DNA from 4 places in the Providencia sp. PROV_01 genome. Region 1 is predicted to be linked to each of the others. Evidence: predicted binding sites of a transcription regulator. Region 1 holds the regulator's gene; each other region holds the start of a gene.
The links. Region 1 encodes CRP, which controls carbon source genes, mostly activating them, when cyclic AMP is high. Its sites were predicted from a motif close to ATGTGANNNNNNTCACAT; they were not measured.

Region 1 (3,204 bases):
GATTGAATAATAAGTCGATTTTACTTATTTTATTATTGGTGACTTGTAAAGTGCTAGTAATTGAGAGTTAGTCTTCATTTGGGCGTCTATTTCAGCGATTATTTTTATATGGTTATTCATTTCTTGGGTCAATTGGTATTCTTTTTCTATTATTTTTAATAAATCAGAACTATTAACTAAAATTTTATTTTTTGCTAAGTTATCTTTGCTAAGGCTGGTTTTCTGTGTGGTAATTTTACTCGATAAATTATAATGTTCTTTTATTCGTTGTGCTCTTAGTAATGATGACTTTGTTTGCGGTATATTTCCCTTGAACTCAAAAGTGGTTTTTGGCAAAGAGGTGATTCTTTGATTAGGCCGATTTTCTTCACAAATTTTGTAATGTATATAAACTAATTTCTTATTAAATTTGCTTTCTGTTTTATATTTTATACCCACGGAAGGTAGTGTGATATGACGAATAGACTCTTGAATGATTTGTTTTTTTAAAGGAAGCATTGAACCATTTTTATTAGTTAGAGGTTTAGGTAATACAAATTTTTTTATAATCTCTTTTTTTTCTTGTAGACTTTTATTGTTAATGCCAGGGATTCTAATATCGCGATATAAAAAATCAGCATATTCAGCATTTTTTTTGGGGAGTTCTTTGTATTGGTCAAGAATAACTCTATTTTCTTTTATTAATGAGTCTGTACTTTGCTCAGAAAGAAAAGTAGATGAATATTTTCCGTATAGCTTAATTTTCAATTGATTGACTTTTTCGTAAAATTCACCAGTGCTTAAACACTTAATATTATTGGTTTCTTCTAAGTCGCTCTCATAGGCGGAATCAATACTCTCAGTGCTACAGGTACGAGTTGGTTTTAGCTGGTTATTCGTATCAAGTGGACTTTTTTTCAGTGAAGAGGTAATCGTAAAAATTTTTTTGATGAAATCATCGGAATTAATGATTTTTTTGAAAATCGTCGGATTACCCGATAAATAGTCTAATGTAATGGTCATAAATATTTCCCTAATTAATAAGATAATAATTATTATTCTATAAGGGGAAGTGATAAAGAGAATATAAAGAAGCGATTTTATTAGAATTTAATATGATAAATAAATAGCCCAGCCAAAGGTGGCCAGGCTGAAAGGTTAATTAACGAGTACCGTAAACAACAATGGTTTTACCATGTGCAGAGATCAGGTTTTGGTCTTCTAACATTTTTAGAATACGGCCGACTGTTTCACGGGAACAACCCACGATTTGGCCTATTTCCTGACGAGTAATTTTGATTTGCATACCGTCTGGGTGTGTCATTGCATCAGGTTGTTTAGCTAAGTTTAATAGCGTTTGAGCAATACGGCCTGTAACGTCTAAGAATGCGAGGTTACCGACTTTCTCAGATGTTGTTTGTAAGCGACTAGCCATTTGCGCAGAAAGGCGCATTAAAATATCAGGGTTTACCTGAATTAATTGACGGAATTTTTTGTAAGAAATTTCAGCAACTTCGCAGGCTATTTTGGCTCTAACCCACGCAGTACGTTCTTGCCCTTCTTCAAATAACCCAAGCTCACCAATGAAATCCCCCTGATTCAGGTAAGAGAGGATCATTTCTTTGCCTTCTTCATCTTTAATTAAAACAGCCACCGAACCTTTAACGATATAGTAAAGGGTTTCTGCTTTCTCACCCTGATGGATAAGAGTGCTCTTGGATGGATATTTATGAATATGGCAGTGTGACAAAAACCATTCAAGAGTAGGGTCTGTTTGTGGCTTGCCGAGAACCATTAGCGTTATCCTCTGTATGTTATTGCAGCCATTCAGAAAAACATACTAGAAAGGCTGGCTTTAAAGTCACTAGCTTAGCATATTAATTTGCCTTATATACCTTTAAATAATCTAACAGCTGATTGCTTCAGCGTTTTTGATTGCTTTGGGTAACGCAAATTGATATCAACACTATAATATGATCAATTAAACCGTTGAGTTTTGATCTTAATCCTATCAACTAAGTATTGTTTGTAGCATATCCAATAAAGAAAGTCTTCCCTGTATCGCTTCAGCCAAATAAAGTTGATATAACATTCATTGTATCTATGGAACAATGTAGCCTTTAAACCGATTTCATTTCAAGGGGAAATATAATGGAAGCAAGAGTTAAGTGGGTTGAAGGACTTTCTTTTCTAGGGGAGTCTGCGTCTGGGCACCAAGTGATGATGGACGGCAATGCAGGTGATAAAGCTCCAAGCCCAATGGAAATGGTGCTAATGGCTGCGGGTGGTTGCAGCGCGATTGATGTCGTTTCGATTCTACAAAAAGGCCGCTATGATATTACGGATTGTGAGGTGAAATTAACCTCACAGCGTCGCGAAGAAGCCCCTCGTTATTTTGTGAAAATCCATTTACATTTTATTGTAACAGGGAATGAATTAACGGAAAAAGCGGTCGAACGAGCCGTTCAACTTTCTGCTGAAAAATATTGTTCAGTCGCATTGATGTTAGAGAAAACCGTTGAAGTCACACACAGCTTTGAAATAAAAAGCTAAAAATAAATTTAATTTTTATTGGTATATTTGAATTAAAAGATGCTTACCTTAATTAATGATAAGCATCTTATTTATTAATCAAAAAATAATTTAATTGTTGTCCTTTTGATTAATTAGTTTTTCGACTATTGGCGCCATAATTAATTCCATGGCTAAACCTAGTTTTCCTCCGGGGACGACAATTGTATTCATTGCAGAAATGAAAGAGCCAGATATCATTGATAGCAAATAGGGGAAATCAATTTGCTCTAGCCCACGAAAGCGGATCACAATAAAGCTTTCATCTTGTGATGGAATGGCTTTAGCCGAAAATGGGTTGGAGGTATCTACCGTCGGAACGCGTTGAAAATTGATGTGAGTGCGAGAAAATTGTGGCGTGATGTAATTAATATAGTCACCCATAGAACGCACGACAGAGTCCATAACGGCTTCGCGGGAGTGCCCTCGCTCTGTCGTATCACGGATTAATTTTTGGATCCATTCTAGGTTGACTATAGGGACAACACCGACAAGTAAATCAACATGTTGTGCGACATTATGTTCCGGTGTGACAACACCGCCATGTAGCCCCTCATAAAACAAAATATCCGTTTTATCTGGCAGCGGTTCCCAAGGGGTAAATGTCCCGGGCTGCAAGCCATAAGGTACCGCTTCATCATAAGTATGTAGATA
Region 2 (3,204 bases), 290 kb from region 1:
TATCCACTTTGGCACCTAACGCAGCGATATCACTCAAACCAACACTATAATCAATTGGGTCTGTCGCTTTACGACGACCACCACCTAAAGTCACGACAGACATTCCCAGCGCACGTGTATCCATTTGCGTGATAATGCCGTCTTTTGGTGCATAAACCGCTTTGCTCAGCACTGCAGTCGGCAGGTATTTGTTGTAATTTTCAACAAAATCAGCTGGCCCTTTTTGCGCTGCAACCATACGGCCAAACACTTCTGCCGCTTTACCATTGTCTAATACTGCCTGTAATTTTTGACGTGCTTCTTCGCGGTTTGCGGCTAATGAGCCAGACACTAACATTTCTACGCATAGCGCCATGGTGACTTCATAAAGACGTGGATTACGGTATTCACCTGTCAAAAATTGTACAGCTTCACGCACTTCAACGGCGTTACCGGCACTGGATGCCAGTACTTCATTCATATCAGTTAATAATGCGGTGGTTTTACACCCTGCGCCATTCGCGACTTTAACAATAGACTCAGCTAGCTGTTCTGACTTCTCATAAGTTGGCATAAATGCACCTGAGCCAACTTTAACGTCCATCACCAGAGCATCAAGGCCTTCTGCCAATTTTTTACCTAAGATTGAAGCCGTAATTAGCGGAATAGAATCTACTGTCGCAGTGATATCACGGGTCGCATAAAAACGTTTATCTGCAGGTGCTAATGAATTGGTTTGCCCAATAATTGCTACCCCGACATCTTTGATAATGTCACGGAAACGCGCATCATCTGGGAAAATATCGAAATTAGGGATCGCTTCGAGTTTATCTAATGTGCCACCGGTGTGGCCTAAACCACGGCCTGAGATCATCGGTACATAGCCACCACACGCTGCGACCATTGGGCCGAGCATTAATGAAGTGACATCACCCACACCACCAGTTGAATGTTTATCAACTAATGGGCCATTGAGATTGAGTGATTTCCAGTTCAGCACCGTTCCTGAATCACGCATAGCTAGCGTTAATGCAACACGCTCAGGCATGGTCATATCATTAAAATAGATAGTCATTGCCAATGCAGCAATTTGACCTTCTGAAACTGAGTTATCGCGAACACCATTGATAAAGAAACGAATCTCTTCTTCGCTTAATGGCTTACCATCACGTTTTTTACGGATAATTTCTTGTGCCAGAAACACAATATGCTCCTTTAAAGTCGAATTTATCGGCTAACAATATTGCGAAAATTAATAGCTACTGCTTGATTTTTTAACGTCAAAACCCAGCGTATTTAATAAATTTGCTAATAAACTAGAAGCACCAAAACGGAAATGACGGCTATCTGCCCAATTATCACCTAAAATTCGACCTGCTAACGCTAAATATTCTGCCGCTTCTTCTGCGGTACGTACGCCACCAGCAGGTTTAAAACCAACAGTTTTTTCCACACCCATATCATGAATGACTTGCATCATGATTTCTGCGCTTTCTAATGTTGCATTAACAGGCACTTTACCTGTTGAGGTTTTAATAAAATCAGCACCCGCTTTAATGGAAATTTCAGAAGCTTTACGGATTAATGCCGCATCTTTTAACTCACCGGTTTCAATGATCACTTTCAACAGCACATTGGCTGCCGCGCAAGCGTCTTTACAGGCTTTCACTAAGTCAAAACCAATTTGCTCATTACCGGCAATCAATGCGCGATAAGGGAATACCACGTCAACTTCATCCGCACCGTAAGCAATCGCCGCTTTAGTTTCAGCTAATGCGATATCAATATCATCGTTACCGTGAGGGAAATTTGTGACCGTTGCAATACGTACATCTGGAGTGCCTTGTTCACGTAATGTTTTACGTGCAATTGGAATAAAACGAGGGTAAATACAGATTGCTGCTGTATTGCCTGCAGGGCTTTTCGCCTGATGGCACAGTGCGATGACTTTCGCATCAGTATCGTCATCATTTAAAGTGGTTAAATCCATAAGGGACAGCGCGCGTTGTGCGGCCGCTTTTAAATCAGTCATATAACTCTCCAACGTTGTTAATTCTTCAGAACGACACGTTCTTTGTTGGCGAGCGGGCTTGGTTCCTTAAAGATGCTAGTCGGATGCTTTCCGAACTGAGCAGCTGAGATCCTTCTCACCGCATCATGCCCTAGAGTCCTAGACTCTGAGAACTAGCAGTTCCATAGCAGCTTACTAATGCCTATTTGACCATGGAATGATGCCATTTTATGTGCTACAAATCACATTAATCGACTGAATGTTACATTATTAAAATAAAAAATGTGATCACAATCTAATTATAACATCTCTCGCCATCCATTTTTCTCTCAAATGGCTTTTCAATATATTCTTCATCATTAATTGACTAAGTTAAGAATAGTTGAAAATTTACGATTGATATAAAAAGTCACAAAAGAATATAGCGAATCAAAATGAAAACGGAAGGACTATTGCCCTTCCGATTGACTTATTTGAGTTTGAGATGATATTAATCTTACCACCAAATACATAAACTAAATGACTGCTGCTGCGCCTAATGTCAAGAAAAAGCCAGCAATCGTTGCACTCATTAAGTTAGACAGGGTACCGGCCATAACCGCTTTCATACCTAAACGAGCAACATCACCACGGCGATTTGGCGCCATTCCGCCTAAGCCACCGAGTAAGATAGCGACGGATGAAAGGTTAGCAAAACCACATAATGCAAACGAAATAATCGCTTTAGTATGGTCAGAAAGTACTTGTTTACCTGCCGCCAGAACTTCTGCATCCGCTTTCATGTATTCACCAAAATTCATGAATGCAACAAACTCATTCACGACAATTTTTTGGCCGATGAAAGAACCGGCAATTGTCGCTTCACTCCACGGCACACCAATTAAGTATGCGATTGGGGCAAATAACCAACCTAACAATAATTCAAGTGATAATTGTGGATAATCAAACCAGCCACCAATGCCACCTAAGATACCATTGATCAATGCAATCAAAGCGATAAACGCCAATAACATTGCACCCACATTCAGTGCCAGTTGCATCCCTGATGATGCCCCAGAAGCGGCCGCATCAATGATATTAGCAGGGCGTTCATCTTCAGCGACTAAATCTGTCGCATCAACCCTATCTTTTACATCTTCTGTTTCTGGAACCATCAGTTTGGCGAATAACAAACCACCTGGAGCGGCCATAAAGGAGGCCGCAATCAGGTATTC
Region 3 (3,204 bases), 1.3 Mb from region 1:
ATCTGAAGAAGATAGACGGGAACTGATCACCCATTTAACCGACAAAGGGCATCATTTTTTGCAGCGTGCAGCCACAGGACGTGCTGAAAACGCGGCTAAGGTCAAAGCAGCATTAACCCCCCAAGAGCAAAAGTTATTTATTACTTTAAGCCAGAAGATTACTCACGCACTGGGGCACAATTAACCTCGCTTTAAAGGCTTTACTAGCCCTTCTAAGCCTTCTATTTTTAACCCTAGGGTCATCTCCATTAACTGCCCTAAACGTCCAGCAGGAAACTCTCCTTTCTTATAGAACCATAATAAATATTCTTCAGGTAAATCAATTAATACGCAGCCTTTATATTTACCAAATGGCATATAGGTATTGGCGATATCAATGAGATCTTGTTTTTCCATTATAAGTTCTCTTTTGTGTCAAAGCATAAAAAAACGGCGCTCATTTGAACGCCGTTTCTTAATTTAGCATGTTTTAGTGGATTACAAAACTAACCCGACAACGGCTGCAGATAAGAAGCTAACTAGGGTTGAACCGTACAGTAATTTCAAACCGAAGCGAGCCACGGTATTACCTTGTTTCTCATCTAAGCCTTTAATCGCACCCGCAATAATACCGATGGATGAGAAGTTAGCGAAAGAAACTAAGAATACAGATAAGATACCAACAGAGCGCTCAGATAACCCACCAGCAATCGCTTGTAAGCCGTCCATCGCAACGAATTCATTCGTCACCATTTTCACTGCCATAATTCCGCCAACCTGTAAGGCTTCATCGGCAGGAATACCGAGCATCCACGCAAACGGATAGAACACGTAACCTAACATGGTTTGGAAGTCGATACCGAATACGGCTGAGAAAATACCGTTAATCATCGCAATGAGGGCAATAAAACCAATTAACATTGCTGAAACGATAATTGCTACTTTAAACCCTGCAAGAATATATTCACCTAACATTTCAAAGAAGCTTTGCCCTTCATGCAGGTTGCTCATTTGAATATCTTCTTCACCTTCCGGTGGATACGGGTTAATCAGTGAGAGTACAACGAAAGTACCAAACATATTCAGAACCAATGCAGCGACCACGAAACGTGGCTCTAACATGGTCATGTATGCCCCAACGATAGACATAGATACCGTTGACATGGCTGTTGCGGCCATGGTGTACATTCTGCGGTCTGACATCCGGTTCAATTGGTCTTTATACGCAATAAAGTTTTCTGACTGACCCAATAACAATGAGCTGACTGCGTTAAATGACTCCAATTTCCCCATACCATTCACTTTCGATAGCACGGTACCGATGATACGGATCACGATAGGAAGAATTTTGACGTGCTGTAAGATCCCGATCAACGCAGAAATAAAGATGATTGGGCATAATACTTGTAAGAAGAAGAACGCTAAGTTGCCTTCAATCATACCGCCAAAAATAAATTTGGTCCCTTCTGCTGCATAGCCTAGCAAGTGGGTAAATACCCCTGCCACACCAAGAACAAATGATTCGCCAATATTCGATTTTAAGAACAGATAAGCTAATGCAATTTGAATAACCAGTAGTTGAACAACATAGCGAGGGCGGATCCCTCTACGGTTACTACTGGCTAAAATAGCAAGAGCAGCTATTACTACTAAAGATAAAACGAAATGCAGGATCGAGGTCATATGCGACTCCAACAAATTTAAGAATCAGTCTATGTGCATATTCTATGTAATAGACAACATTTAAATGAGACGGAGGTCACATTAATATGAAAGCTTACTAGGTGTATTTTGCAAAAAGAAGAAGGGGATCACGTTTCAACTATAACAAATCCTAGTATTCGCTTTTTTTGCACAGAAATTTTACTGAGAATTTAAGTTAAGACTTACAACAACCTGCGTACAAAATTGTTGCCTACAGAGATTGTAGGCAACTAAGCCAAATTGAATATAGTTCACTATTGAATATTCAGCAAACGAATCAATTCATTTTCATCTATAACACGTATGCCAAGTTCATTTGCTTTCGCTAATTTAGAACCTGCAGCCTCACCAGCAATCACCAAATCTGTTTTTTTAGAGACGCTTCCTGAAACCTTTGCACCTAAAGCGACTAATTTGTCTTTGGCTTCATCACGCGTCAAGATACTCATTGACCCTGTTAGCACTACCGTTTTACCTGCAAATGGGCTATCAATTTCTGCACTGTTGACGACTTTTACTTCAGGCCAATGAATATTTGCCTTAGTCAGTAAATCTTCAATCACCGCTTGGTTATGAGGTTCGCGGAAAAAATTGACCACATGCTTCGCGACCACATGACCAATATCTTGAACCGTTTTTAGTGACTCTTCATCTGCCGCCATCACGGCTTCAAGTGTGGTGTAATGCGCGGCTAAGTTTGCCGCCGTTGCTTCACCAACTTCACGAATTCCAAGGGAATAAATAAAACGAGCTAACGTCGTTTGTTTAGACTTATTGAGTGCATCAACCAGATTTTGTGCCGATTTCGGCCCCATTCTATCCAAGCCTGTTAAGATACCCGCACTTAATTGATATAAATCTGCCGGCGTTTTGACATACTCTTTTTCAACTAATTGGTCGATAATTTTATCGCCCATGCCATCGACGTCCATTGCTCTGCGTGAGACAAAATGTTTCAGTGCTTCTTTGCGTTGTGCCCCACAAATAAGCCCACCTGTACAGCGCGCTACCGCTTCGCCTTCGATTCGTTCGATATCAGAGCCACATACTGGGCAATGAGTTGGAAAAACAATTTCCCGGCTATCTGCAGGGCGGTTATCAACCACAACACTGACGATTTGCGGAATAACATCTCCGGCTCGACGAATAATAACCGTGTCACCAATATGCACACCAAGGCGTTCGATTTCATCGGCATTGTGTAAAGTCGCATTGCTGACAACGACGCCTGCAACTTGCACGGGCTCTAAACGCGCGACAGGCGTGATAGCCCCGGTACGCCCGACTTGAAATTCAACATCTTTTAATAATGTCACTTGTTCTTGCGCTGGAAATTTAAATGCGGTCGCCCAGCGAGGTGCTCGAGAAACAAACCCTAACTCTTCTTGAATCGCAATCGAGTTAACCTTAATAACCACACCATCGATATCAAAGCCAAGGTCAGGTCGAACTTGCTCAATTTCATGGTAAAAATCCAATACTGCCTGATGACCAACACGTAATTGAACATAATCACTAACC
Region 4 (3,204 bases), 1.9 Mb from region 1:
ACCATCACTCCACTTTGCATCATCTCGTAAAGTAAAAATCCACGTGGTGAAATTTTCATTACTCCAACTTTTAGCAACACCAGGAACCGATTTACCGTCTACATCGGTATACACTAGACCTTCTAATAAGTTTAATATCACATTGCTTTCTGGCACCCCTTCCACTTTGTGGGGGTCAAGTGAAGTCACTTCTGAGCCATTGTTAATTGTAATAACCTGTTTTACTTTTTCCGTGGCACTTGCCTGTAACGTAACAAATAATAAAGAGAGTACACCAAAACCAAGTGTTGATTTGAACATCCTATCCCTCATGATTCATTGATGGCGCTATAACCTCACTAGCAACCTTCTTTATGCTAATATTTAAGCCCTAGTACCGCTATTTCCTTATGGGCAATCCACTTAATGAACTCAAATAATTAAAACAATTAATTAACATTAGTTAGTTAAAAATTTTAAGTAAGTTTTAAAAAAACAGGTGGCATAATTATAATTCACTTATATTACAATGATTTAATAAAATATTGGTTATATGCTATAAGATAGCCCCCAAGCACATTTCCAAACATATCATTAACAAACGCCAATTAGAATAGTGAATAAATTTACATAGCTCACAATTCCTTACTTTTTATCCCTGTTTTAGCAATAAATGCCACATATAATTACAGGCATCATTTTTTTAGACGTGATTATTGATAGCTAAAATTTTAGCCAGCCAATTAAAGAAAAGGGAAATATGCTATCTGAATAGCAAAACTGATATGTGTAATACGAGGTAAATTAGCAGTGGGTATGGCTGCAATAGGGCCGATTTGCAGCCATAAAAAGAAATGAGATTACAATAGGCCTGGGAATATGGCCTTAACACCCGTCACTATAAACTCTATTCCCAGCGACATCAGTAATAACCCCATGATACGAGTCACTACGTTGATCCCTGTTTGGCCTAAGTAACGAACCAATAAAGACGCTGAACGAAATAATAACCAACAACAAAAGGCAAAAGCGATACTCGTCAACGCTAAGCCTAAAAAGTTTTGCCAACCATGCCAACGAGATGACCATACAATACAAGAACTTATTGCACCAGGCCCCGCCATTAGAGGTAAAGCTAAAGGTACAACACCAATGCTATCCCTAACCGCAGTTTCCGTTTTTTCTTGCTTGTTCTGTTTGTCTTCACCAATCTTACCGCTAATCATTGACATCGCGATTGTGACGATCAAAATCCCCCCAGCAATACGGAAGGAATCAATTGAAATACCAAATAATTGCAGTATTGAGTCACCAATTAATAATGATGTACATAAAATGATCGCAACTGAGGTATTTGCAATGGTGTTAGTCTTATTTCGCCCAGCATTACTTTGATAGTTTGTCATACTAATAAACACAGGTAATATGCCAACTGGGTTTACAAGTGCAAATAAACCAATAAAAAATTTAATATAACCCGATAAATCAAGTAATGCGCTACTCACCCATTCATTTCCTTAAGCAATTCTCTTTAGAGATTCATTGATACCTTTCATAATTTTACCACCGATGTTATTAATTTCCTTGAGTAAAACAATATTTTCTTTAACTTGCTAAATTTATTTAATATTTAGTTAGATAGACATAGATTATCCGCACGAATTGTTTTGATAATATTAAATTAAGTAATAGATGAACAACATTTATTTAACTTGTGCATAAATACACGTGCTGAAAGGAGTCAGCTTAGCATTTTCGTGATTTAGATCACTTTATTTAATTACCGTTTTGTTAATCTACTCTTAACTGATAGACAGAGCTAATTAGGATATTAACTCAATATTGAATAAGGTTTTTAAGCCAATAAGCGATGATGAGCAGCGTTATTATAGATTACATCTATACTTTCATCTTTAAGCATTTCTTCGTTCTATAGATGCATTGCTCATTGGCTTAAAAAGTTTAACATTTATCAGGAGTAATCTATATGTCCGTAACTAACGTTACCGAACTCAATGAACTCGTTGCTCGTGTCAAAAAAGCTCAACGTGAATTCGCAACTTTCTCCCAAGAAAAAGTTGATGAAATCTTTAGAGCCGCTGCCCTCGCTGCTGCTGACGCACGTATCCCCCTAGCAAAACTTGCTGTCGAAGAATCTGGAATGGGCATTGTTGAAGATAAAGTGATCAAAAACCACTTTGCTTCAGAGTATATCTACAATGCTTATAAAGACGAAAAAACCTGTGGTACACTATCTGAAGACCCAACATTTGGGACAATTACGATAGCTGAGCCGATTGGTATTATCTGTGGTATTGTGCCAACAACTAACCCGACTTCAACCGCAATTTTTAAATCACTCATTAGCTTAAAAACACGTAACGCTATTATTTTTTCTCCGCACCCTCGCGCCAAAATTGCTACTAACCGTGCAGCACAAATCGTGCTGGATGCTGCTATTGCAGCGGGTGCACCAAAAGACATTATTGGCTGGATTGACTCCCCTTCTGTTGAGTTATCCAATGCCTTAATGCACCATCCTGATATTAACCTGATTTTAGCGACAGGTGGACCAGGCATGGTGAAAGCCGCTTATAGCTCAGGTAAACCCGCTATCGGAGTTGGTGCGGGTAACACCCCTGTGGTGATTGATGAAACGGCAGATATTAAACGTGCTGTCGCGTCTATTCTGATGTCAAAAACATTCGACAACGGGGTTATTTGTGCATCTGAACAATCCGTTGTAGTCGTGGATGAAATCTACAACCAAGTTCGCGAGCGTTTTTCCAGCCATGGTGGCTACCTGCTGCAAGGAAAAGAACTCAAAGCAGTTCAAGATATCATCTTAAAAAATGGCAACCTAAACGCCGCTATTGTTGGTCAACCTGCTTATAAAATTGCCGAAATGGCCGGTATTAGCGTGCCAAAAACAACTAAAATCTTAATTGGTGAAGTAAAAACTATTGATGAGTCAGAACCGTTCGCCCATGAAAAACTGTCTCCATTATTAGCCATGTATCGTGGTAAGAATTTTGAAGATGCCGTTGCAAAAGCAGAACAATTAGTTGAAATGGGGGGAATTGGCCATACCTCTTGCCTATATACTGACCAAGATAACCAACATGAGCGAGTTAACTATTTTGGCCAAAAAATGAAAACTGCGCGTATTTTAATCAATACGCCAGCGTCACAAGGCGGTATTGGTGACCTGTACAACTTTAAATT

Region 2: deoC (deoxyribose-phosphate aldolase) is a predicted target of CRP. The motif match lies at 2,221-2,238, and genes of this name have one in related genera.
Region 3: ACU696_RS09585 (NupC/NupG family nucleoside CNT transporter) is a predicted target of CRP. The motif match lies at 1,727-1,744, and genes of this name have one in related genera.
Region 4: adhE (bifunctional acetaldehyde-CoA/alcohol dehydrogenase) is a predicted target of CRP. The motif match lies at 1,735-1,752, and genes of this name have one in related genera.

The regions. Positions count from the first base shown of each region.
Region 1 covers NZ_JBRFKD010000002.1:698,684-701,887, forward strand. The annotation lists gene ACU696_RS03965 (hypothetical protein) at 25-1,002, opposite strand; gene crp (cAMP-activated global transcriptional regulator CRP) at 1,142-1,774, opposite strand; gene ACU696_RS03975 (OsmC family protein) at 2,131-2,532, shown strand; gene ACU696_RS03980 (phosphoribulokinase) at 2,623-3,204, opposite strand, start outside.
Region 2 covers NZ_JBRFKD010000002.1:984,807-988,010, reverse strand. The annotation lists gene deoA (thymidine phosphorylase) at 1-1,183, opposite strand, end outside; gene deoC (deoxyribose-phosphate aldolase) at 1,232-2,011, opposite strand; gene ACU696_RS05120 (NupC/NupG family nucleoside CNT transporter) at 2,506-3,204, opposite strand, start outside.
Region 3 covers NZ_JBRFKD010000002.1:1,989,303-1,992,506, reverse strand. The annotation lists gene ACU696_RS09595 (MarR family winged helix-turn-helix transcriptional regulator) at 1-184, shown strand, start outside; gene ACU696_RS09590 (DUF3820 family protein) at 181-396, opposite strand; gene ACU696_RS09585 (NupC/NupG family nucleoside CNT transporter) at 478-1,662, opposite strand; gene ligA (NAD-dependent DNA ligase LigA) at 1,938-3,204, opposite strand, start outside.
Region 4 covers NZ_JBRFKD010000002.1:2,561,010-2,564,213, reverse strand. The annotation lists gene ACU696_RS12510 (ABC transporter substrate-binding protein) at 1-312, opposite strand, end outside; gene ACU696_RS12505 (YchE family NAAT transporter) at 840-1,484, opposite strand; gene adhE (bifunctional acetaldehyde-CoA/alcohol dehydrogenase) at 1,967-3,204, shown strand, end outside.